Regions from separate parts of the Serratia sp. CoH_122_TC_1 genome, predicted to be linked through region 4. Evidence: predicted binding sites of a transcription regulator. Region 4 holds the regulator's gene; each other region holds the start of a gene.
What was found. The regulator PurR, encoded in region 4, represses purine synthesis genes. The targets are predictions, from matches to a motif close to CANGCAAACGTTTGCNTG.
Positions count from the first base shown of each region.

Region 1: the regulator PurR is predicted to act here: its motif matches at 1,926-1,943, upstream of pyrD (quinone-dependent dihydroorotate dehydrogenase).
Region 2: the regulator PurR is predicted to act here: its motif matches at 3,702-3,719, upstream of guaD (guanine deaminase).
Region 3: the regulator PurR is predicted to act here: its motif matches at 2,447-2,464, upstream of AC2FC2_RS00320 (amino acid aminotransferase).

Region 1 is NZ_JBXWLA010000001.1:51,156-56,410, reverse strand. Features, by position in the region: gene ssuD (FMNH2-dependent alkanesulfonate monooxygenase) at 1-191, opposite strand, end outside; gene AC2FC2_RS00275 (sulfonate ABC transporter substrate-binding protein) at 208-1,173, opposite strand; gene ssuE (NADPH-dependent FMN reductase) at 1,199-1,777, opposite strand; gene pyrD (quinone-dependent dihydroorotate dehydrogenase) at 2,037-3,047, shown strand; gene AC2FC2_RS00260 (cell division protein ZapC) at 3,221-3,769, shown strand; gene AC2FC2_RS00255 (YcbX family protein) at 3,776-4,879, opposite strand; gene rlmKL (bifunctional 23S rRNA (guanine(2069)-N(7))-methyltransferase RlmK/23S rRNA (guanine(2445)-N(2))-methyltransferase RlmL) at 4,983-5,255, shown strand, end outside.
Region 2 is NZ_JBXWLA010000003.1:166,281-171,535, reverse strand. Features, by position in the region: gene AC2FC2_RS05170 (carbohydrate ABC transporter permease) at 1-184, opposite strand, end outside; gene AC2FC2_RS05165 (carbohydrate ABC transporter permease) at 174-1,082, opposite strand; gene AC2FC2_RS05160 (extracellular solute-binding protein) at 1,092-2,342, opposite strand; gene AC2FC2_RS05155 (ROK family transcriptional regulator) at 2,443-3,615, shown strand; gene guaD (guanine deaminase) at 3,930-5,255, shown strand, end outside.
Region 3 is NZ_JBXWLA010000001.1:65,647-70,901, reverse strand. Features, by position in the region: gene mepK (peptidoglycan L,D-endopeptidase MepK) at 1-404, shown strand, start outside; gene AC2FC2_RS00325 (MBL fold metallo-hydrolase) at 473-1,120, shown strand; gene AC2FC2_RS00320 (amino acid aminotransferase) at 1,191-2,381, opposite strand; gene ompC (porin OmpC) at 2,629-3,759, opposite strand; gene asnS (asparagine--tRNA ligase) at 4,062-5,255, opposite strand, start outside.
Region 4 is NZ_JBXWLA010000003.1:272,584-277,838, forward strand. Features, by position in the region: gene AC2FC2_RS05670 (C40 family peptidase) at 1-224, shown strand, start outside; gene sodB (superoxide dismutase [Fe]) at 421-999, shown strand; gene cydH (cytochrome bd-I oxidase subunit CydH) at 1,053-1,142, opposite strand; gene purR (HTH-type transcriptional repressor PurR) at 1,467-2,492, shown strand; gene punR (DNA-binding transcriptional activator PunR) at 2,489-3,433, opposite strand; gene punC (purine nucleoside transporter PunC) at 3,557-4,765, shown strand; gene cfa (cyclopropane fatty acyl phospholipid synthase) at 5,107-5,255, shown strand, end outside.

The sequences.
Region 1 (5,255 bases), on a different contig from region 4:
GACGCTGCCACCAGCCAAGAGTCCTCGCATGAACGGCCGGTCGGGATTAATACACCGCCGAAACCCAGTCGGTCAGCTGCTTGGGCGATTTGCTGTAAATAGCCGTAATCGACACTGCGGGCACCTTCAGTACTGCCCAGATAGTGGCCGTCACCATGAGTGGGTAAAAACCAGAATACGTTCAGGCTCATTGTAGGTTCTCCTAAATTATTGTGCGCTTGGGTGCCAGATGCGCTGAGAAATGTCGACTTTCACGGGCACCAAATGATTGGCATAAAACAGATCGGCAGTTTGCTGCTGAGCGGCAATGGTGTGTGCGTCTAAAGGCTTAATCGACGTCGGCGGGCGGTGATCCAGATAGGCGGAGATCACTTTCTCCGGCAGGCCCATCGCGTTTGCCAACAGTGTGACGCTTTGCGCCCGATCGCTGCGGGTCAGTGCATCGGCCTGTGTCAGTACATCGAGCACGTGTTGAATGAACGGCCCGTAAGCTTCGGCATAAGGGCGCACGGCAAGGTAGAACGAGCCGGTTTGATTAAGGTCGGTACCGTCACCCAGTACTCGCACGCCACCCTGCAACAAGGCAGCGGAATAGTACGGATCCCAAATGGTCCAGGCATCGACGTTACCTTGTTGGAAGGCGGCGCGGGCATCTGCGGGAGTCAGATAGATAGGCTGAATATCGGTGAATTTCAGCCCTGCTTTTTGTAGTGAGCGCAACAGCAAATTGTGGGAGCTGGAACCCTTCTGAAAAGCGACTTTGCGGCCCTTCAGATCCGCGACGGTTTTGATTGGGCTGTTTTCCGGCACCAGGATCACCTCCGCCTTGGGCTTTGGTGGTTCCACACCGACATACAACAGGTCTGCACCGGCGGCCTGGGCGAATATCGGTGGAATATCCCCCGTACTGCCTAAATCGATGCTGCCCACGTTCAGCGCTTCGAGCATTTGCGGACCGGCGGGGAATTCGATCCAACTGATTTTGGTATGAGGAAACCGTTGTTCCAACAGCTTGTGGGACTTAGCCAATACCAGGCTAATCGATCCTTTTTGGTAGCCGATGCGGAACTGTGCCGGATCCTGAGCGTTGGCCGTATTGATCCACGCCAGTGAGATGATGCCTGCCAATGCGCTGGTACCCAGCCAACGTCCCAGAGAAGAAAGTCGTTTCATGCGTATTTCCTTATATGCTGTGCTGTCAGGCGGTTTGGCGTGTAAGCAGGGTCGGGGAGATCTTTACCCTTGGGGGTTTACGGCGACCGAGGGCCAGATAAAAGCTTTCCAAGGCCTCCTCCAACCTGGCTGCCAGGTTCTCGGACAGGGTGACCTTTTCACCGTCCAGCACGATCTGGCTGTCATCGGCAAACACCCCGTGCAACACCTCCTGAGCTTTCAATGCCGCCAGCACGGGTTTTAAGGCGTAATCCACTGCCAACATATGGCCAATGGAACCGCCGGTGGCTAGCGGCAATACCACCTTATGGTCCAGCGCGCGTTCGGGCAGCAGGTCCAGCAGTGTTTTCAGTGCACCGGAAAATGATGCTTTATACACTGGCGTAGAGACCAGCAGGCCATCAGCCTGCGCCAGTTGCTCAGTGAAGGCTTTGATTGCGGGGCTGTTAAAGTTGGCATACAGCAAATCCTCGGCGTCAAAGTCGTGCAGGGTGTAGGGGATCACTTCCACGCCTTGCTGTTGTAACCAACTTTTACTCAGGGAAAGCAGTGCCGCTGATCGTGATGGGATACGAGGACTGCCGGCCAGTGATATAACGCGCATTGCCACTCCTTATAACTAAAAGTTAGGTTTAATGAGTAAATTATCGAGAAGTGTTTTAAACCTATCAGCAAAAGGGCGGGTTACTTAAATCTCATTTTTTGATTTTGATATGCGCAAATACGGATTGGCGGTGGTTTGAACCCTGGCGAGGGAAAACGGTTGCGTAAAAAACGCTTTTTTTGCTTTTAATCAATTCCAATTGGGCAGGGGATACCGGATAATACGCCCCCGGTTTGCAACCGGGAAATCAGGAGAGTACATGTACTACCCCCTCATCAGAAAAGCGCTGTTCCAGCTCGATCCCGAGCGTGCGCATGAATTGACTTTTCAACAGCTTCGCCGTGTTACCGGCACCCCGTTAGAATTCCTTATTCGTCAGGCAGTGCCGACCAAGCCGGTAAGCTGCATGGGGCTCTCTTTTAAAAACCCATTGGGTTTGGCCGCCGGTCTGGATAAAGACGGTGAATGTATCGATGCCTTCGGTGCTATGGGTTTTGGCTTTGTCGAAGTCGGGACTGTGACGCCGCGCCCGCAGTCGGGGAATGATAAACCGCGTCTGTTCCGCGTTGTGGAAGCTGAAGGGTTGATCAACCGCATGGGCTTTAATAACCAGGGTGTTGATAATCTGGTTGAAAACGTTAAGAAATCTCATTTCGGCGGTATTCTGGGGATTAATATTGGCAAGAATAAAGATACCCCGGTTGAGCAAGGAAAAGACGATTATCTGATCTGTATGGATAAAGTGTATCCGTATGCCGGTTATATCGCGATCAACATTTCGTCACCCAATACTCCGGGATTACGTTCTTTACAGTACGGAGACGCGTTGGACGATCTTCTGGCCGCGATTAAAAATAAGCAGCAGGAATTGCATGCGCGCCATCACAAATATGTGCCAGTCGCTGTTAAGATCGCACCGGATCTTTCTGAAGAAGAATTGATCCAAATAGCCGACAGTTTGGTTCGCCATAATATCGATGGTGTGATCGCGACCAATACCACCCTGGATCGAAAATTGATCCAGGGGCTGAATTATTGCGAGCAAATGGGGGGCCTAAGTGGTCGTCCATTACAAGCGAGCAGCACCGACGTGATACGCCGTTTGTCACACGAACTGCAAGGGCGTTTGCCGATCATTGGTGTTGGCGGAATTGATTCCCTGATGGCGGCTCGTGAGAAAATGGCAGCTGGGGCTTCCTTGGTGCAAATTTATTCCGGATTTATCTTCAAAGGTCCGCGCCTGATTAAAGATATCGTTAACTACATCTAATATTTTTCCTTTCATTTTCGGCCGGGGGTTTATTTCTTCTCCCGGCTCGTCTATATTTTGTCCACTAGCATAAATATCGTTCGCGGAATTATCCGATGTTTAAGCGATTTTAGCGGTGATAAAATCACCTTTTAGGTAAATACAGCGTGGCATGGGCAGCAGAAGGATAAGAGATGAAGATAAAACCTGACGATAATTGGCGTTGGTATTTTGACGCCGAGCACGATCGGCTAATGCTGGATTTAGCTAATGGTATGATCTTTCGTTCGCGTTTCCCTGCCAAAATGTTAACGCCTGATGCTTTCGATGAATGCTCTTTTTGCGTGGATGATGCGGCGCTTTATTTTAATTATGAAGAGCAGTGTAAACAGATAAAACTCAGCCACGAGCAACGTGCAGAACTGGTATTAAATGCCCTGGTGGCTTATCGGTTCTTGAAACCCTTGATGCCGAAAAGCTGGCATTTTTCTCAGCAACATTATCCGTTGCAACCCAAGAATGGTGAGCTTGCGGCGGTGAAGGTGATGGAAAGCGGCGTTGAAGCCCGCCTGCTGGTGGTAGAAGCCGGCGATAACGCCAGCCTGTGCTTGCTGGCACAAAGCCAACTTTCAGTTGCAGGTCGTACCATGGTCCTGGGCGATGCCATCAAAGTCATGCACGATAGACTTAAACCCTGTGCGCAGGATGAGGCCTCAGCCCCGGCTTACGACAGGGCGGTATAAGGCCGATTACGCCAGCGTCAGATCGCTTTTTGGAATACAGCTGCAGCAGAGAATGGTGCCATTGTTGGCTACTGCGCTTTTCTTCAGCGGTGCCACTTCCCCACTGACCAAGGTGATGCGACAGCTCCCGCAAATACCCGCACGGCATGAATAAGGCACGCGGAGCCCTTGCTGTTCCAACTGCTCCAACAAAATCTGCTGATTATTGCCGGTAAACACCTTTCCTTCGTATTCAATGGTAACGCTGTGCGCACTGTCCTGCGGTGCCTGAAGGCTTTCAACGACTTTACCCGCGCCATAAGGGCGTGCAGGTTTAGTGGACAAGACTTCCACCGTATCGCCAACGCGGATAATACCGCTGTTGCGCGCCACCATATTTTGGCCAAAATCGACATCGCCGTTGTCAGCAGTGCGGAATTTCTGCAGGGTGCTGAGTGGTTCACCGCTCGGATGCTTACGGCCGCGTTCGGTGCTAACGGTAGTCAGTACACAGCGGCTGCAGGGTTTTACCAGATCAAACATGACGTCACCGACGCGGATCACCTGCCAACCATCTTCTGCCCACGCACTGGCACCCGTCACCACGAGATTGGGGCGGAATTGCTCCAGTTTGATACTACCTGGGCAGCGCTGTTGCAAATCGTTGAATGAGGCTTCGTTAATCAGCAGATAAGGGTAACCGTCGGCGAAGGAAAGGGGGATTTCCGGGTGCTTTTTAACGCGACGGGTGAGTTCTGGGCCGAGCCAGCGCAGCTGCACGTCGCGCTGAAAGTAACCGCTTAGCCAATCGTTAATGGGCTGCGGTGCAATCAAGGCGGTGAAATGGTTGCCCCAGACCTCTGTCGGCTGTGCCTCGGGGGCGAAATCACTGAAGCGGATGGCGGCGCTTTCGCCGTCCGGCGCGGTCAGGAACAGCCCATCGGGGAGCAGTGCTGGAGTGAACATCACCATCTGCGGATATTGGCGCGCCGTAATAAAGGTGCCATCCGGTTCGGTGATCATAAAAGTGCGATCAAAAGCCAGACCGCTACTGGAAACTTGCGCGTGAGAAAGCTGCAAACCACGAAGCGATTTCACCGGATGAACGTAGAGTTTCGAAAGCGTAATCACCCTTATCCCCGTGCGATTATTAAATAGAAGGGAGCAACTTTATGACAAGCGGTCTGGATTAGCTATAATGCGCAACAATTTTCTTTTTGGTGATAAGTACGATATGAACTCTCTGTTTGCCAGCACGGCGCGTGGACTGGAAGAACTGTTAAAAAGCGAACTGGAAGCGCTGGGCGCTCACGCCTGTAAAGTAGTGCAGGGTGGGGTACATTTTCAGGGTGACGATCGTCTTCTGTACCAAAGCTTGCTGTGGAGCCGTCTGGCCTCACGTATTTTGCTGCCGCTGAATGAATTCCGTGTGCACAGCGATCTGGATCTGTATCTGGGCGTACAGGCGATTGACTGGACGAACATTTTTGGCGTGGATAAAACCTTT
Region 2 (5,255 bases), 110 kb from region 4:
ATGACAGCAGGCTGCCGTAGCGCGAAAAGTCCCACTGACGTGGCAGCCACTCCAGGGGCACTCGCGTCAGATCGGCCGAGGCACTGACGCTCATCAGAAACAGCCACAGCATGGGCGCAAGGATTGAAACTGCCAGCAGCAGCGCGGCGCTGTAGCGCAGCACCAAACGAATGTTACGCTTCATCGGCGAGGCTCCTTCGGCGCTGACGGAACAGCATCAGCATGTACAGCGCGATCAATAACCCGCACAACAGCGTCATCAACACCGCATAGGCGGCACCGCTGCCGGCGCGCAGATAACTGAATGATTCCTGATACACGAAGAAACTGAGGGTTTTGGTACTGTCCATCGGCCCGCCGCGCGTCATCACGTAAATAATGTCGAACACCTTGAAGGCGTCAATGGTACGCAATACCAGAGCCACCGCCAGCGGTGCCAGAATGGCGGGCAGGGTGATGGCGCGAAACCGCCGCCAGGCAGAGGCCCCGTCCAGCCGCGCAGCCTCGTACAAATCGTCTGGGATGGATTGCAACGCCGCCAGCGTCAGCAGGGTAATCAGCGGGTAATTCTTCCAAATATCCGCCAGCATCACCGCGTTAAGTGCCGAAGCGGGATCGCCCAGCCAACTGCGGTAGTGATCAATTACGCCAAGCTGGGTCAACAGTGCGTTGATACTGCCGTAATCCGGGTTGAAATTCAGCCGCCACATGGTGGCATTAACGATGGTGGGTAGCGCCCAGGGCAGAATAACCAGTACCCGCAGAAGGTTACGCCCATGGAATTTTTGGTTAAGCAGCAACGCGACCAATACGCCAATCACGCCTTCAAATGCCACTGACACCAGGGTGAAATACAATGTACGCCACAAGGCAGCCTGGAAATCCGAATCGGTCAGCGCATAAAAAAAGTTGTCCATACCGACCCAGGCCGGCGTTACGCCATCGCCCACCAGCGCCGCATCGGTAAAGCTCAGCCATAGCGTACGGGCCAGCGGCCAGGCGGTTAGCAGCAGCATCATCAGTAGCATGGGTGCTAACAGCACCCATGCCTGACGCCGCTCACGTTGGGGAAAAGTGAGCATTGTCATTCCTTAACGCAACCGCGCAGCGCTTTGGGTCGCGGCGTCCAGCCCGGCCTGCGGCGTGACTTTACCCTGCAAGATTTGCTGCAGCTCCTGCTGCAATCCGTTGGACAAACGGGAGTAATCAGCGGTTTCAGGGCGCGACAGCATCACGTTCAACGACTGTTTGGCTGCGGCAATCAACGGCTCCTGGCCTTTCTGTACCGCCGGATCGTCGTAGGACGCCTTCCAGATCGGCAGGCTCAGTTTGGCGTATTTGTCTTGCACCGGCTGTGAGGTCATATAACTGATGTACTGCCAGGCTTGGTCAGGGTGGGCGCTGGCTTTGGCGATGCCCAGCCCCATCGACCCATTCACCGCGGAGACCTGGCCTTCCACCGAGCCAGGCGCAGGGACGATCCCGACGTCACCGGCCACTTTACTTTGCTTCGGATCGTTGGCCATGTTGTACATGTAGGTCCAGTTGAGCGCGAAGGCGGCGTCACCGTTGGAAAACGCCTTACGCACGTCTTCCTCCAGATACTCGCGGGAGTTCGGGTTGGTTAACCCTTTGTCCAGCGACGCTTTCATATAGTCGACAGCCTGCAGCGAACCTGGCGTAGAGAAGGTGATTTTCCCTTGCTGGATAAACTGCCCCTTAAAGGCAGACACCAACGTGGTGTAGTCGCATACCAACGCCTCGGCCTGTGACCAGCTCCACACCAGCGGGTACTTGACCACGTTTTTCTGTTTCAGGATTTCGGCCTGTTGCGCCAGCTCCTGCCAGGTTTTCGGCGGGGCTGCGATCCCGGCCTTGGCCAGCATGGCTTTGTTGTAATACAGGTATTTGGTGTCCAGGATCCACGGCATACCCCAGCGTTTGTCTTTATAGGTCACGGTGGTCATGGCACCGGCAAAGATTTTATTGCTGTCGTCGGCACTAATGCGCGCAGTGACGTCTTGCAACAAGCCGAATTTGGTGAATTCCGCGGGCCAGATAGCGTCAAACAGCACCACATCATAGCCGTTACTGCCAGCACCGCGCGCGGCAACGATTTTATCGTGCAGGGCTTCGTAAGGAACAAACTCCAGGTTAACGGTGATATCCGGGTGCTGTTTGCTGAAGTCCGCGGTCATCGCGCGGATATCGTTTTCACTGTAGGCCGCCTGGGTCATAAATAACGCATTGATTTGCGTTGGGGCGGCATAGGCGGATGACAGGCTGAGGGCCAGAGCAGAAAGGGTACAGACTGCCGTAGCGGCAAGGGTATGGCTTTTCATTGTGCGTTCTCCGGTGTTAAAAAGATTCTTAAATCAATTTGATTGCTTTATTAGAGGGCACCATACTGCAAAGACGATTTCCCTTTCTGCATAGGCAGTTATGACGACTTCCGGCACTAACCTTGAACATGCTCGTGCACACAACCGGCGCGTAGTGATAGAGGCTATCCGTCTGCACGGTGAGCTGACCCGTGCCGAAATTGCCCGGCTGACCTCACTGACGCCGCAAACCGTTTCAAACATTGCAACAGAACTGGAACAGGCCGGTATTCTCTCCTCGCACCTGCCGCGTCGTGCCGGCGGGCGGGGCCAACCGGCCACGCCGTTGACCCTGAACCCAGACAGTGCGTATTCCATCGGCATCCATCTGGATCATCAGTCACTGCTGATCATCGTCGTTGATCTGTCAGGCAGCGTTCGTTTCCACCGGCTGATTATGGTGCAAAAGCCGCAACCTGCTGCGACCTTGAAACTGATTTGTGATGTACTGCAAGAAATGCGCCAGCAGCCGGATCTGAGCTGGGGAAAAATGTTGGGGATCGGCGTTGTGATGCCGGGGCCGTTTGGCGTCGAAGGTATTTCCTCCGTTGGGCCGACCACGCTGAACGGCTGGGAAAATATTGATGTAGTGGCCGAACTTAACGCGCAGAGTGGCCTGCCGGTGACGCTGGAGAACGACGCCACCGTTGCGGCGATTGGCGAGCGTTTGCACGGTATCGCCAGGCAGCTTAATTCGTTTATTTATTTGTATCTTGGCACCGGGCTGGGGGCGGGGATTTTCACCGACGGCCGAATTTATACCGGCCATGCGCACAATGCTGGTGAGGTCGGCCACATGATTGTGCAACCGGGTGGCCGGGCGTGCTATTGCGGCAACCAGGGGTGCCTGGAACGTTATGTGTCATTACAGGCGGCCTATGAGAGCTGCGGGTTGGATCCGATGCGCGCCAGACCGCAGGACTTACTGGCATTGCCGCAGGGGCAGATAGACACATGGCTGGATTCGGCGGTGCCGGCGTTACGTCAGGCGATCAACATTATTGAGTGCATGTTTGACGCTGAAGCCGTGATTATTGGCGGTCTGATGCCGGAAAGCCTTGTCGAGCAGCTCATCAAGCGGCTTGCGCCATTGCACCGCTCGGTACGCAGTAAATACCTTGACGGTCTGCGGGTGCGGCTGGGGACGACGGGCGCGGATACTGCCGCATTAGGCGCCGCAGCCTTGCCCCTGTTTGATGAGTTTAACCCACGTTATGAAGTGCTATTAAAGTAATAAATTCTATTACCCCCATTTGTATTCTTGCCCGATATTGGTGCGCGCGCTCAATTAATACAATATAAGCAAACGGTTGCTATTTAAATGCAACCGTTTGCTTATTCCTGGCTTATTTTCCTTGACTAAGAATATTGAACGACTTGTTTTTATCGCTTTGTTTTTAAATGGAAATCATCAATAAAAAACCCATTGGCACGCTGATTGCTATTCTTAAACCAACACCTGCGATCGATAAAAAAACCGCGACCACTTCCTGGCCTGAATTGACTCAGCCGGGTGTTGTGCGCGGGTCTGTAGAGAAGGAAAGTAAAATGAGCATCCCATTCACCACGGCGATCCGTGGCAATTTCTTTGATATCACTGCCTGCGTGGATAACCCGCAACAGTTGAGTCGGCAATTACGCCATCTTCCTGACGGATTAATTCTGCTGAATGAAGGCACCATTGTTTGGTTTGGTAGCTGGCAGCAGGGGGAGTCGCTATTGCCGCCGGGGTGCGAGGTTACCCATTACCGTGACAAACTGATCGTGCCGGGTTTTATCGACACCCATATTCATTATCCGCAAACCGAAATGATTGGTGCCTATGGCGATCAACTGCTGGCGTGGCTGAAAAACTATACTTTTCCGACAGAAAGCCAGTTTTGCTGTGAACAGCATTCCGACAAAATGTCGGCGTTTTTTCTACAACAACTGCTAAGCAATGGCACGACTACGGCACTGGTATTTGGCACTGTGCACCCGCAGTCGGTAGAAGCCTTGTTCAGTCAGGCAGCAGCACTCAATATGCGTTTGATCGCCGGCAAGGTGATGATGGATCGCCACGCCCCGGACGCCCTGTTGGAAACCCCGGAGGAGAGTTACCAACAAACACGTGCGTTGATTGAACGCTGGCACGGTAAGCAACGGCTGAGTTATGCCATTACACCGCGTTTCGCCCCTACCAGCACACCGGCCCTGTTGGCACAGGTGCAACGGCTGCGGGAAGAGTTTCCTGATGCCTATATGCACACCCACCTGAGTGAGAACCTGGATGAAGTGGCATGGGTGAAAGAACTGTTCCCGGACAGCCGCAGCTATCTGGATGTTTATCATCAGTATGGAATGACCGGGGAGCGGAGCGTTTTCGCCCATTGCCTGCATTTGGAAGAGCAAGAGTGGGACTGTCTATGCCAGACCCGCTCGGCGATCGCCTTTTGCCCGACCTCCAACCTGTTCCTTGGTAGTGGCCTGTTCAATATGCAAAAGGCTTGGCAAAAACAGGTGAAACTGGGCATCGGCACCGACGTTGGCGCCGGTACCACGTTCAATATGCTGCAAACGCTGGGTGAGGCTTATAAGGTTGGCCAGTTGCAGCACTATCAACTCTCCGCCTGCGAGGCGTTTTACCATGCCACGCTGGGCGGTGCACGGGCACTGTCGCTGGAGGATAAAATCGGCAACTTTGACATTGGCAAAGAGGCGGACTTTGTGGTGCTGGATCCTGCGGTGTCACCGTTGCAGAAGCTGCGCCATGAGAACAGCCGCGAGTTAGCGGAACAACTTTTTGTGCTGATGACGCTGGGCGATGATCGCAACGTTTACCGTACCTACGTCGACGGTAAAGTGGTCTATCGGCCAACCACGCACCAGGAGGCT
Region 3 (5,255 bases), on a different contig from region 4:
AATCTCTGAAAGCCGAATTCTTTGACGGCAAGGGATATAATAAAGACGAATTAGTTCGTCTTAATCATCTCTTCCGTGACTATCGCGCGAATAAGGTTAAATCGATCGATCCCCGTTTGTTTGATCATCTCTATCGTCTGCAAGGTCTGTTGGGCACCAACAAACCGGTACAGTTGGTTTCAGGTTATCGTTCGTTGGACACCAATAATGAGCTGCGCGAGCGCAGCCGCGGTGTGGCCAAACACAGCTACCACACCAAGGGACAGGCGATGGACTTCCATATCGAAGGCATCCAGTTGAGTAATATCCGCAAAGCGGCGTTAAAAATGAGCGCCGGTGGTGTAGGATATTACCCACGTAGCAACTTTGTACACATCGATACCGGCCCGGTGCGGACCTGGTAATCGCTGTGCACCATAAGTATAAATAGCGCCAGCCCGTCAGGGTATGGCGTTGTTGTGGTTGGAGCCTTATGAAATACCAAATTATCCCGGTAACTGCTTTTAGTCAGAACTGCAGCCTGATCTGGTGTGAGAGCACCCAGCAGGCGGCGCTGGTCGATCCAGGCGGCGAGCCGGAAAAGTTAAAGGCCGAAATTGCCAAACAGGGCGTGACCATCACGCAGATTCTGCTGACGCATGGTCATCTTGATCACGTAGGCGCAGCGGCGGAGCTGGCTGAACACTATCAGGTGCCGATCTACGGCCCGGATAAGGAAGACGCATTCTGGTTAGACGGCCTGCCTGCACAGAGCCAAATGTTTGGACTGGAAGAATGTGCGCCACTGACGCCAACCCAATGGCTGGAAGAAGGGGACAGCGTGCAGGTGGGCGAAATGACGCTTAATGTGCTGCATTGCCCGGGGCATACTCCAGGCCATATCGTTTTTATTAACGAGCAGGCGCGGTTAGCGCTGGTGGGGGATGTGCTGTTTAACGGCGGTGTCGGCCGCAGCGACTTCCCACGTGGCGACCATCAGGCATTGATCAACTCCATCCGCACCAAGCTATTGCCCCAGGGCGATGACATGGCGTTTATTCCAGGGCATGGCCCTATGTCTACTTTCGGCCAGGAGCGTGAAACCAATCCGTTCCTGCGAGAGGAACCGGCCATCTGGTAAGATTATTTCCCGGCAGAAATAACAAAGGGGCGCTTTTAGCGCCCCTTTTGCTTATGAGATCCTGCAATCTTTAGAGTACGGCAACGATGGCTTCGCACAGCGGTGCCATATTGTCCGGCGTCATGCCGGCAACGTTAACACGGCCGGAGTTAACGGCGTAAACGCCAAACTCGTCACGCAGGCGCAGAACCTGTTCTTTCGTCAATCCACTGAACGAGAACATGCCGTTCTGATTGATGATAAAGCTGAAGTCCTGCTCCGCGCCTTTCTCCTGCAGGGTATTGACGAACAGCTGACGCATGCGGTGAATACGTTGACGCATATCGGTCAGCTCCTGTTCCCACAGCGCACGCAGCGCATCATCACCCAAAATGGTCGCAACAATAGCAGCGCCGTGTGACGGTGGGTTGGAGTAGTTGGCGCGAATGGCGGCTTTCACCTGGCTGAAGGCACGATCGGCGGTATCCGTGTCAGTGGCAACGACGGTGCAAGCACCAACGCGTTCGTTGTAAAGGCCGAAATTCTTGGAATAAGAACTGGCGACGATCAGTTCCTGATGCTTGGCAGCAAAAATACGCAGGCCCTGGGCATCTTCTTCCAGACCTTTGGCAAAGCCCTGATAGGCGAAGTCGAACAGCGGCAGCCAGCCGTTAGCGGCAGACAGTTCTGCCAACTGGGACCACTGTTCTGGGGTTGGATCTATGCCGGTCGGGTTATGGCAGCAGCCATGGAACAGGACGACATCACCGGCCTGAGCCTGTTTCAGGCTATTGAGCAGGCCATCAAAGTCCAGCGCATGATTAGCGGCATCGTAGTAGGCGTATTCCAATACTTCCAGACCGACGGCACCAAACACGTTTTTATGGTTTGGCCAGCTTGGGTTACTGATCCAGATACGCTTCGCGCTGGTTTGGTTGGCGATGAAGTCAGCTGCCACACGCAGGCCGCCGGTGCCACCTGGCGTTTGCGCAGTGCGTGCACGCTTGTCGGCAATGATTGGGCTTTGCTTGCCGAACAGCAGTTCTTGCGTGCAGTTGGCGAACGCAGGGATGCCTTCAATACCGAGATAGTTTTTGGTGGTTTCATTTTCCAGCAGATACTGCTCAGCTTTTTTAACGCTGGTCAGCACCGGGGTTTTACCGGTTTCATCTTTGTATACACCAATCCCCAGGTTGATTTTGTTAGGGCGGGCATCAGCGCGGAAAATGTCGGTCAGACCCAGGATAGGATCGGCAGGTGCAGCAGTGATTTTTTCAAACATGTCAGGTGCTTCCATGGCTCGGAGTTAAGCAGACAGAAGCATCAGGGTAACGCCAGTTATACGCTTTGCCAACCGTTTGCGAGAAAAACACCGCGATCTTGTGAAGGAGGCAAATTCGGCATAAAAAATGAGGGGGAAAGGGGCGTTGGCAGGATAAAAAATTAGCTGCGAGACACAAAACAAAAACAGGGCCGAAGCCCTGTTTTTTTAACTTATTCGACGGTGAACCGCCGCTAAGTGAGACAACTTAGAACTGGTAAACCAGACCAACAGCTACGATATCGTCGGTAGCAGTGCCAGTGGCTTTAGTGAACTCGTTGTCGTCCAGCAGGTTGATTTTGTAATCAACGTAGGTGGACATGTTTTTGTTGAAGTAGTAAGTGGTACCAACAGAAACATATTTAACCAGATCTTGGTCAGTACCTGCGCCTGGGACGTTCAGGTTTTTACCTTTAGATTGCAGGTAAGAAACTTCTGGACGCAGACCGAAGTCGAACTGGTACTGTGCAGTCACTTCGAAGTTCTGAGTTTTGCTAGCGAAGCCGCCGCAGTTTTCAGAAGCAGCACAGGTGCTGTTGGCAGTAATCATGTTGCTGCCGCCGAACGGAGTCATGTTGCGGGTTTCGGAGTACATGGTTGCCAGGTAAACGTTGTTCGCGTCGTATTTAGCACCAACAGTCCATGCGTCAGCCTTGTCGCCCTTCTCGTTGGACGCTTTCTGAGCATCGGTACGGTTAGAAGAAGCATATGCAGCACCTACGCTGATGCCTTCGCCGATGTCATAAGTAGATGACAGGCCCCAACCGTCGCCGTTTTGTTTCTTAACGTCACGACCGTCGTTCTGGTTTTTACCTTGGTACTGAACAGCGAAGTTCAGGCCGTCAACCAGACCGAAGAAGTTGTTGTTACGGTAAGTAGCAACGCCGTTGGTACGGCCAGTCATGAAGTTGTCGGTAACGGTGTAAGTATCGCCACCGAACTCTGGCAGCATATCTGTCCAGCCTTCTACGTCGTACAGTACGCCGTAGTTACGGCCGTAGTCGAATGAACCGTAGTCAGCAAATTTCAGACCTGCGAAGCCCAGACGAGTCTTGGTGCCTTCGGTGCCTTGAGATTCAGAGTGGTTAGCTTGAACGTTGTATTCCCACTGGCCGTAACCGGTCAGTTGGTCAGTAATCTGGGTTTCACCTTTGAAGCCGAAACGAACATAGGTCTGATCGCCATCATTACCTTTGTCTTTGGAGAAGTAGTGCAGACCGTCAACTTTGCCGTACAGATCCAGCTTGTTGCCGTCTTTGTTGTAGATTTCCGCTGCGTTTGCTGCACCAGCAGCCAACAGAGCCGGGATAACCACTGCAAGAATGTTGCGCTTCATCATTATATTACCCTCATTGGTGTTATTCGGACACCTTTGCCACTGCCGCCAATAATTCTTTTGAACTATTGTTGATAGATTGGTGTCGTCCTGTGTCTGCACGCAGTGTTCCATTCACAGCCGGGTTAATCTAGAACGAAAATGCTACCAATGTCCCAATGAGGTTTCAAAAAGAAAGTATTTGTAACTAAATGTAATATTCAGGGAACTTTGTGACGTGGGTCAATATTAAAAAATGCGAAAGGCCAGCAAAGCTGGCCTTGGTTTTGTAACTAAATTAATTAAAAAATGGATTATCTGATTAATTAAAAGCTTGCATTACGTGGCGTACGTGGGAATGGAATAACATCACGCACGTTTTGTACACCGGTCACATAGGCGATTAAACGTTCAAAGCCCAAACCGAAGCCAGCATGCGGTACGGTGCCGTAACGACGCAGGTCACGATACCACCAGTAATCTTCTTTATTCAGGCCCATAGCTTCCAGACGTTGATCCAGCACGTCCAAACGTTCTTCACGCTGTGCGCCGCCAATGATTTCACCAATGCCTGGGGCCAGCACGTCCATTGCTGCAACGGTTTTGCCATCTTCGTTCATGCGCATGTAGAACGCTTTGATGTCTTTCGGGTAGTTTTTCACCACAACCGGTGCTTTGAAGTGTTTCTCTGCCAGGTAACGTTCATGCTCGGAAGACAGGTCGATACCCCAGGAAACCGGGTTTTCGAACGTCTGGCCTGATGCGATCAGGATTTCCACGGCTTCGGTGTAATCTACCTGAGCGAAATCGGAAGAAACAAAACGCTGCAGGCGATCAATTGCATCTTTGTCTACGCGCTCGGCGAAGAACTGCATGTCATCCATGCGTTCGTTTAACACCGCCTGGAACACATACTTCAGCATTTTTTCTGCCAGCTCGGCGATGTCTTCCAAGTCTGCAAACGCTACTTCTGGTTCGATCATCCAAAACTCTGCCAGATGGCGGCTGGTGTTGGAGTTCTCAGCGCGGAAGGTTGGGCCGAACGTGTAAATCTTGGACAGCGCACAGGCGTAGGTTTCGCCGTTCAACTGGCCGGACACGGTCAGGAACGCTTCTTTACCGAAAAAGTCCTGGCTGAAATCGACAGCCCCTTTGTCAGTACGCGGCAGGTTTTCCAGATCCAGCGTTGAAACGCGGAACATTTCGCCGGCGCCTTCGGTATCGGACGCGGTGATCAGCGGTGTGGAAACCCAGAAAAAGCCATTCTCATGATAGAAACGGTGAATGGCCTGTGCCAGTGTATGGCGCACACGGGCAACGGCACCAATCAGGTTGGTACGTGGACGAAGGTGAGCGACCTCGCGCAGGTATTCGATGCTGTGGCGTTTAGCCGCCATCGGATAGGTGTCCGGATCGTCAACCCAGCCAACGACGTTAATCGCGGTGGCCTGCAGCTCGAAACTCTGGCCTTCACCCGGAGAGGCCACCACTTTACCTGTGACTTCAATCGAACAGCCCGT
Region 4 (5,255 bases):
CTGCACCGATCAAGAAAAACGAACTGGAAAGTGGTGACCTGGTGTTCTTCCGCATTAATAACCGCGGCGTAGCTGACCATGTCGGTGTCTATCTGGGCAATGGCAAATTCATTCAGTCCCCGCGTACGGGTGAAGAAATTCGCATCAGCCAGCTCGACAACGACTACTGGCAAAACCACTACATTGGCGCACGCCGTGTGGTGACGCCGAAAACCATTCGATAATGCGCTCAGCGGCTGGCCTTCCCAGCCGCTTTCCTCTGTTTGCTTCTTTAACTGTTAGTTCCCCACCTGTGCTTTTCTCCGACTCATCCCTGATTTTTATCGTGAAAATTGATAAGCTAAATACCCAAAATAAAAACAGGTCAATCTGTAATCCATTTTATGGGTTGTCGGATGGATCCTGTATAAGGAGGAAGCAATGTCGTTTGAACTACCTGCATTACCCTATGCGAAGAACGCACTCGAACCCCACATCTCCGCAGAAACGCTCGAATACCACTATGGTAAGCATCACAACGCCTATGTGGTCAACCTGAACAATTTGCTGAAAGGCAGCGAGTTCGACGGGTTGTCTCTGGAGGCGATTATCAAGGCGTCCAGCGGCGGCATTTTCAACAATGCCGCTCAGGTATGGAACCACACCTTCTATTGGCACTGCTTATCGCCACAGGGCGGCGGTGAGCCTCAGGGCGCATTGGCTGCTGCTATCAATCAGGCATTTGGTTCTTTCGCTGCCTTTAAAGAGCAACTCAGCGATGCCGCAATCAAAAACTTTGGCGCCGGGTGGACCTGGCTGGTGAAGAGGACTGACGGCTCGCTGGCCATTGTCAGCACGTCGAACGCGGGCACGCCGCTGACCGGCGAAGATAAACCTTTGCTGACCGTCGACGTGTGGGAGCACGCCTACTACATCGATTACCGCAACGCCCGCCCGACTTACCTGGAGAACTTCTGGGCGCTGGTTAACTGGGCATTTGTGGAGAAAAACCTGGCATAGCGTGGGATAAGGCAAACAGGCGCACGAAGCGGCGCCTGTTTTTACTTCGGGGATCAGTTCAATGCTGCAGTGAAGCTAAAAGCAATAATCACGGCCAGCGCACAGACAGTGGTGAACAGTGACATTTTCAGATCGGTATCCATTACAACTCCTTTTCAGATTGGTTTTCCCAAGGATAAAAGGCACACAATTAATGCGTCAAACCATTTTCACACAGTTGGCCAATAAAATCTTGTTATCATTTCCCGGTTTATAATACCGATTACCTCTTCCCCTTTTGCTCAATATGGGACAAAATTCGCAGTTCACAACTGTGTACCGGCAAAAATGCCCCTCCTGACCAAGCGCTGACGACTTCAACACACTAAAAACTCAGTTTTCGCTTCTTTGGAGAAGGATCTACGCAGGCAAACGATTAACATCACACTTACATACTGCAACATGTGAGTTCAGGAGTCATTCTTTACATGGCAACGATTAAAGATGTGGCCAAACGCGCTGGCGTTTCCACCACCACCGTTTCGCACGTCATCAATAAGACTCGTTTCGTCGCCGAAGAGACTAAAGCGGCCGTGAGTGCCGCAATTAAAGAGCTGCATTATTCACCCAGCGCAGTGGCGCGCAGTCTGAAGGTCAATCACACCAAATCGATTGGCCTGCTGGCAACCTCCAGTGAAGCGCCCTACTTTGCTGAAGTGATCGAAGCGGTAGAAAACAGCTGCTACAGCAAAGGCTATACGCTGATACTGTGTAACTCGCACAACAATTTGGACAAACAGCGTGCCTATCTGGCAATGCTGGCGCAAAAGCGCGTCGATGGCTTGTTGGTGATGTGTTCAGAATATCCGGACCAATTGCTTGGCATGTTGGAAGATTACCGCAACATCCCAATGGTTGTCATGGACTGGGGCGCCGCACGCGGTGATTTTACTGATACCATCATTGATAACGCGTTCGAAGGTGGCTATCTGGCTGGGCGCTATCTGATCGAACGCGGACACCGCGATATCGGCGCCATTCCCGGCCAACTGTCACGTAATACAGGGGGCGGGCGCCATCAGGGCTTCTTAAAAGCGATGGAGGAAGCCCATATCGACGTGCGCGACGAGTGGATCGTGCAGGGTGACTTTGAGCCAGAATCCGGCTACAAGGCCATGCACCAGATACTGTCGCAGAAACAGCGTCCGACAGCGGTATTCTGTGGTGGCGATATCATGGCAATGGGGGCTATCTGCGCCGCCGATGAGCTTGGGCTACGCGTGCCTCAAGACATCTCGGTCATTGGCTACGATAACGTGCGCAATGCGCGCTATTTCACCCCGGCGCTGACCACTATTCATCAGCCCAAAGAGCGTTTGGGTGAGATGGCATTCACCATGTTGTTGGATCGCATCATCAGCAAGCGTGAAGAATCACAGGTGATTGAGGTGCATCCCAAGTTGGTTGAGCGCCGTTCGGTTGCTGACGGCCCGTTCATCGATTACCGCCGCTAGTCATTCGCGCCGGAAGCCACTGCGGTTTCCGGCGTCACTTCGCTTAACCATTCCTGATTCAACGTTTCACTGTCCCCTAAATAGTCCAACAGCCAGGCCATCGCCGGAGAAGGCGTATTTTGCTGCCACGTCAGGCAACAAGGGCTGGCTGGGAACGGCTCCTGCAACTGTAACGCCACTAACTCGCCACGTTGTACTAACGGCAAGACCTGATGCGCAGGCATCATCCCGACACACAATCCGGCGCACAGGCAATCCACCGCCGACGACCAGTCCGGCACCACCAAGCGCCGCTGGTTATCCAACGTCCAGGTGACCCGCTTGGGGAGATTGCGTGAGGTATCCTCCAGGCAGAGCGATGGGAAAGGCCGTAGCTGATCATCGTTTAACAACCCATCCTGAGCCGCCAGTGGATGTTGCGGGCTGGCCACACACAACCAACGCATATCGCCCATATCGCGAAAGGCAAACCCACCGCCAACCGGCACGGCCCGTGTCGCACCTATCGCCATATCAGCACGCCCATCCACCAACGCATCCCAGACGCCATTGAACACTTCTGGCTGAACCAATAATTCAACGTCAGGGAAATGCCGATAAAAGTCCAACACCAACTGACGGCAACGTTGAGGCTTGACGATAATATCTACGGCAATTTTCAACTGGCCACGCCAGCCGTTGGCCACCTGCTGACACTGCCGACGCGTGTCGAGCATTTTTTTGATGACACCGCGCGCCTCCTGAATAAATAGCACGCCGGCAGGCGTCAGTTCCACGTCGCGATGACGGCGCTCAAACAGCGGTACCGCCAGCCATTGCTCAAGTTGCCGCACGGTATAACTGACCGCCGAAGGTACCCGATGCAACTCCTGCGCCGCTGCGCTGAAACTGCCGGTTCGGGCGACCGCATCCACTACATCAAGAGAATATTCAGACCACATGGCTTTGCCTTCAATTTTTTTAACAGCACTTTGCAAATATTACCGTTTCACAAGCAGAGATCCAGCCGGATACACTTGCCGGCGCTAAAAACCTGCGACAATAAAATATTAACGAGAAATACCATGCGAAATTCCTTTGGCTTTATGTTCTATCTTGCCGGCCTGAGTATGCTGGGTTACCTGGCTACCGACATGTACTTGCCCGCTTTTGGCGTGATGCAACAAGACCTGCAAATCTCTGCCGGGGCGATCAGCGCCAGTTTGAGTATCTTCCTGGCGGGCTTTGCCTTTGCACAATTGCTCTGGGGTCCGCTTTCCGATCACCTTGGCCGTAAGCCCGTGCTGTTGATTGGTCTGGCCCTGTTTGCCTTGGGCTGCCTGGGGATGTTGTGGGTAGAGAATGCCGTTCAGCTCTGGTCGCTGCGTTTTATCCAAGCGATTGGGGTCTGTTCCGCCGCGGTCACCTGGCAAGCGCTCGTCATTGACCGTTATCGTGAAGGTAAGGCAAACCGCGTTTTCGCCACCATCATGCCACTGGTGGCACTTTCCCCGGCATTGGCACCGCTGGTCGGGGCATGGCTGTTAAACCACATGGGTTGGCGCGCCATTTTCGCCGTGCTGCTGGGCATCACCGTTGTTTTATTACTGCCGACATTACTGCTGAAAGAAAACGCAAAAGCGGTGTCTTCCGCCAATAAGAAAAACGGCCTAACGTTCTTCCAGCTCCTGAAATCACGTGCTTTCAGCGGTAACGTCATGATCTTTGCCGCCTGCTCAGCCGGCTTCTTCGCCTGGCTGACCGGTTCGCCGTTTATTCTTGGTGATATGGGGTACAGCCCAAACGATATTGGTCTGAGCTACGTGCCACAGACGCTGGCGTTCTTATTGGGGGGTTATGGTTGCCGCACCGCGCTAAACCGCATGAATGGCAACACCTTATTACCCTGGCTGCTGGTAGCTTATGGCATAAGTATGGTGTCGCTATACCTGGTTGCCACACTGACTGAGCCAACGCTGACCACCTTGTTGATTCCGTTCTGCGTGATGGCACTCGTTAACGGCGCCACCTATCCAATCGTAGTGGCGAATGCGTTGACGCCGTTCCCTGAGGGCACGGGTAAAGCCGCAGCCTTGCAAAACACCTTGCAGTTGGGTTTGTGTTTTGTCGCCAGTATGTTGGTTTCGGCATTTATTGCCCAACCGTTATTGGCAACGGTGACGGTAATGGTTTCAACCGTGTTTTTGGCCGCATTGGGCTATATGTGGCAACGGGGAACAGTGGAGGACGATAGACGCGTAACACAGCAGGAACATGCTAACCCTGCGTCATAATTGTCATTATTAATAATCACTTAAAGAATATTTTTGCCGAGTGCGATTTACAGTTGAGTAAGCGCCTCGGCAAGCCTATACTCAAAACGACCTTTTAAAATAACACTTTTATAATTTCTTTATCACAAATTGCTGTTGTGTACGCGTATGGCGTCACACTTTTTTAAGGATTGCCTTTCCCGCGTTTCTTGCGCAGGAACCTTCTTAAAATTTTCCTCTGTTCATAGTCGGATATCAGACGCCACGGGACCTTTTTACCGTAGGTAAACGTATGCACCCGCAGAATTTGTCTAAGCTATTTTTTGACGGGTCATAAGTCAGAAGAAGGTGATGGAGAAGCTATGAGTTCATCGTGTATAGAAGATGTGAGCATTCAGGATAACCAATGGTATCGTATCGCTCATGAAATGCTCAGCATGGCCGGTATTGAAATAAACGGCTCACGCCCATTCGATATTCAGGTTAAAAATCCCAGTTTTTTTAAACGCGT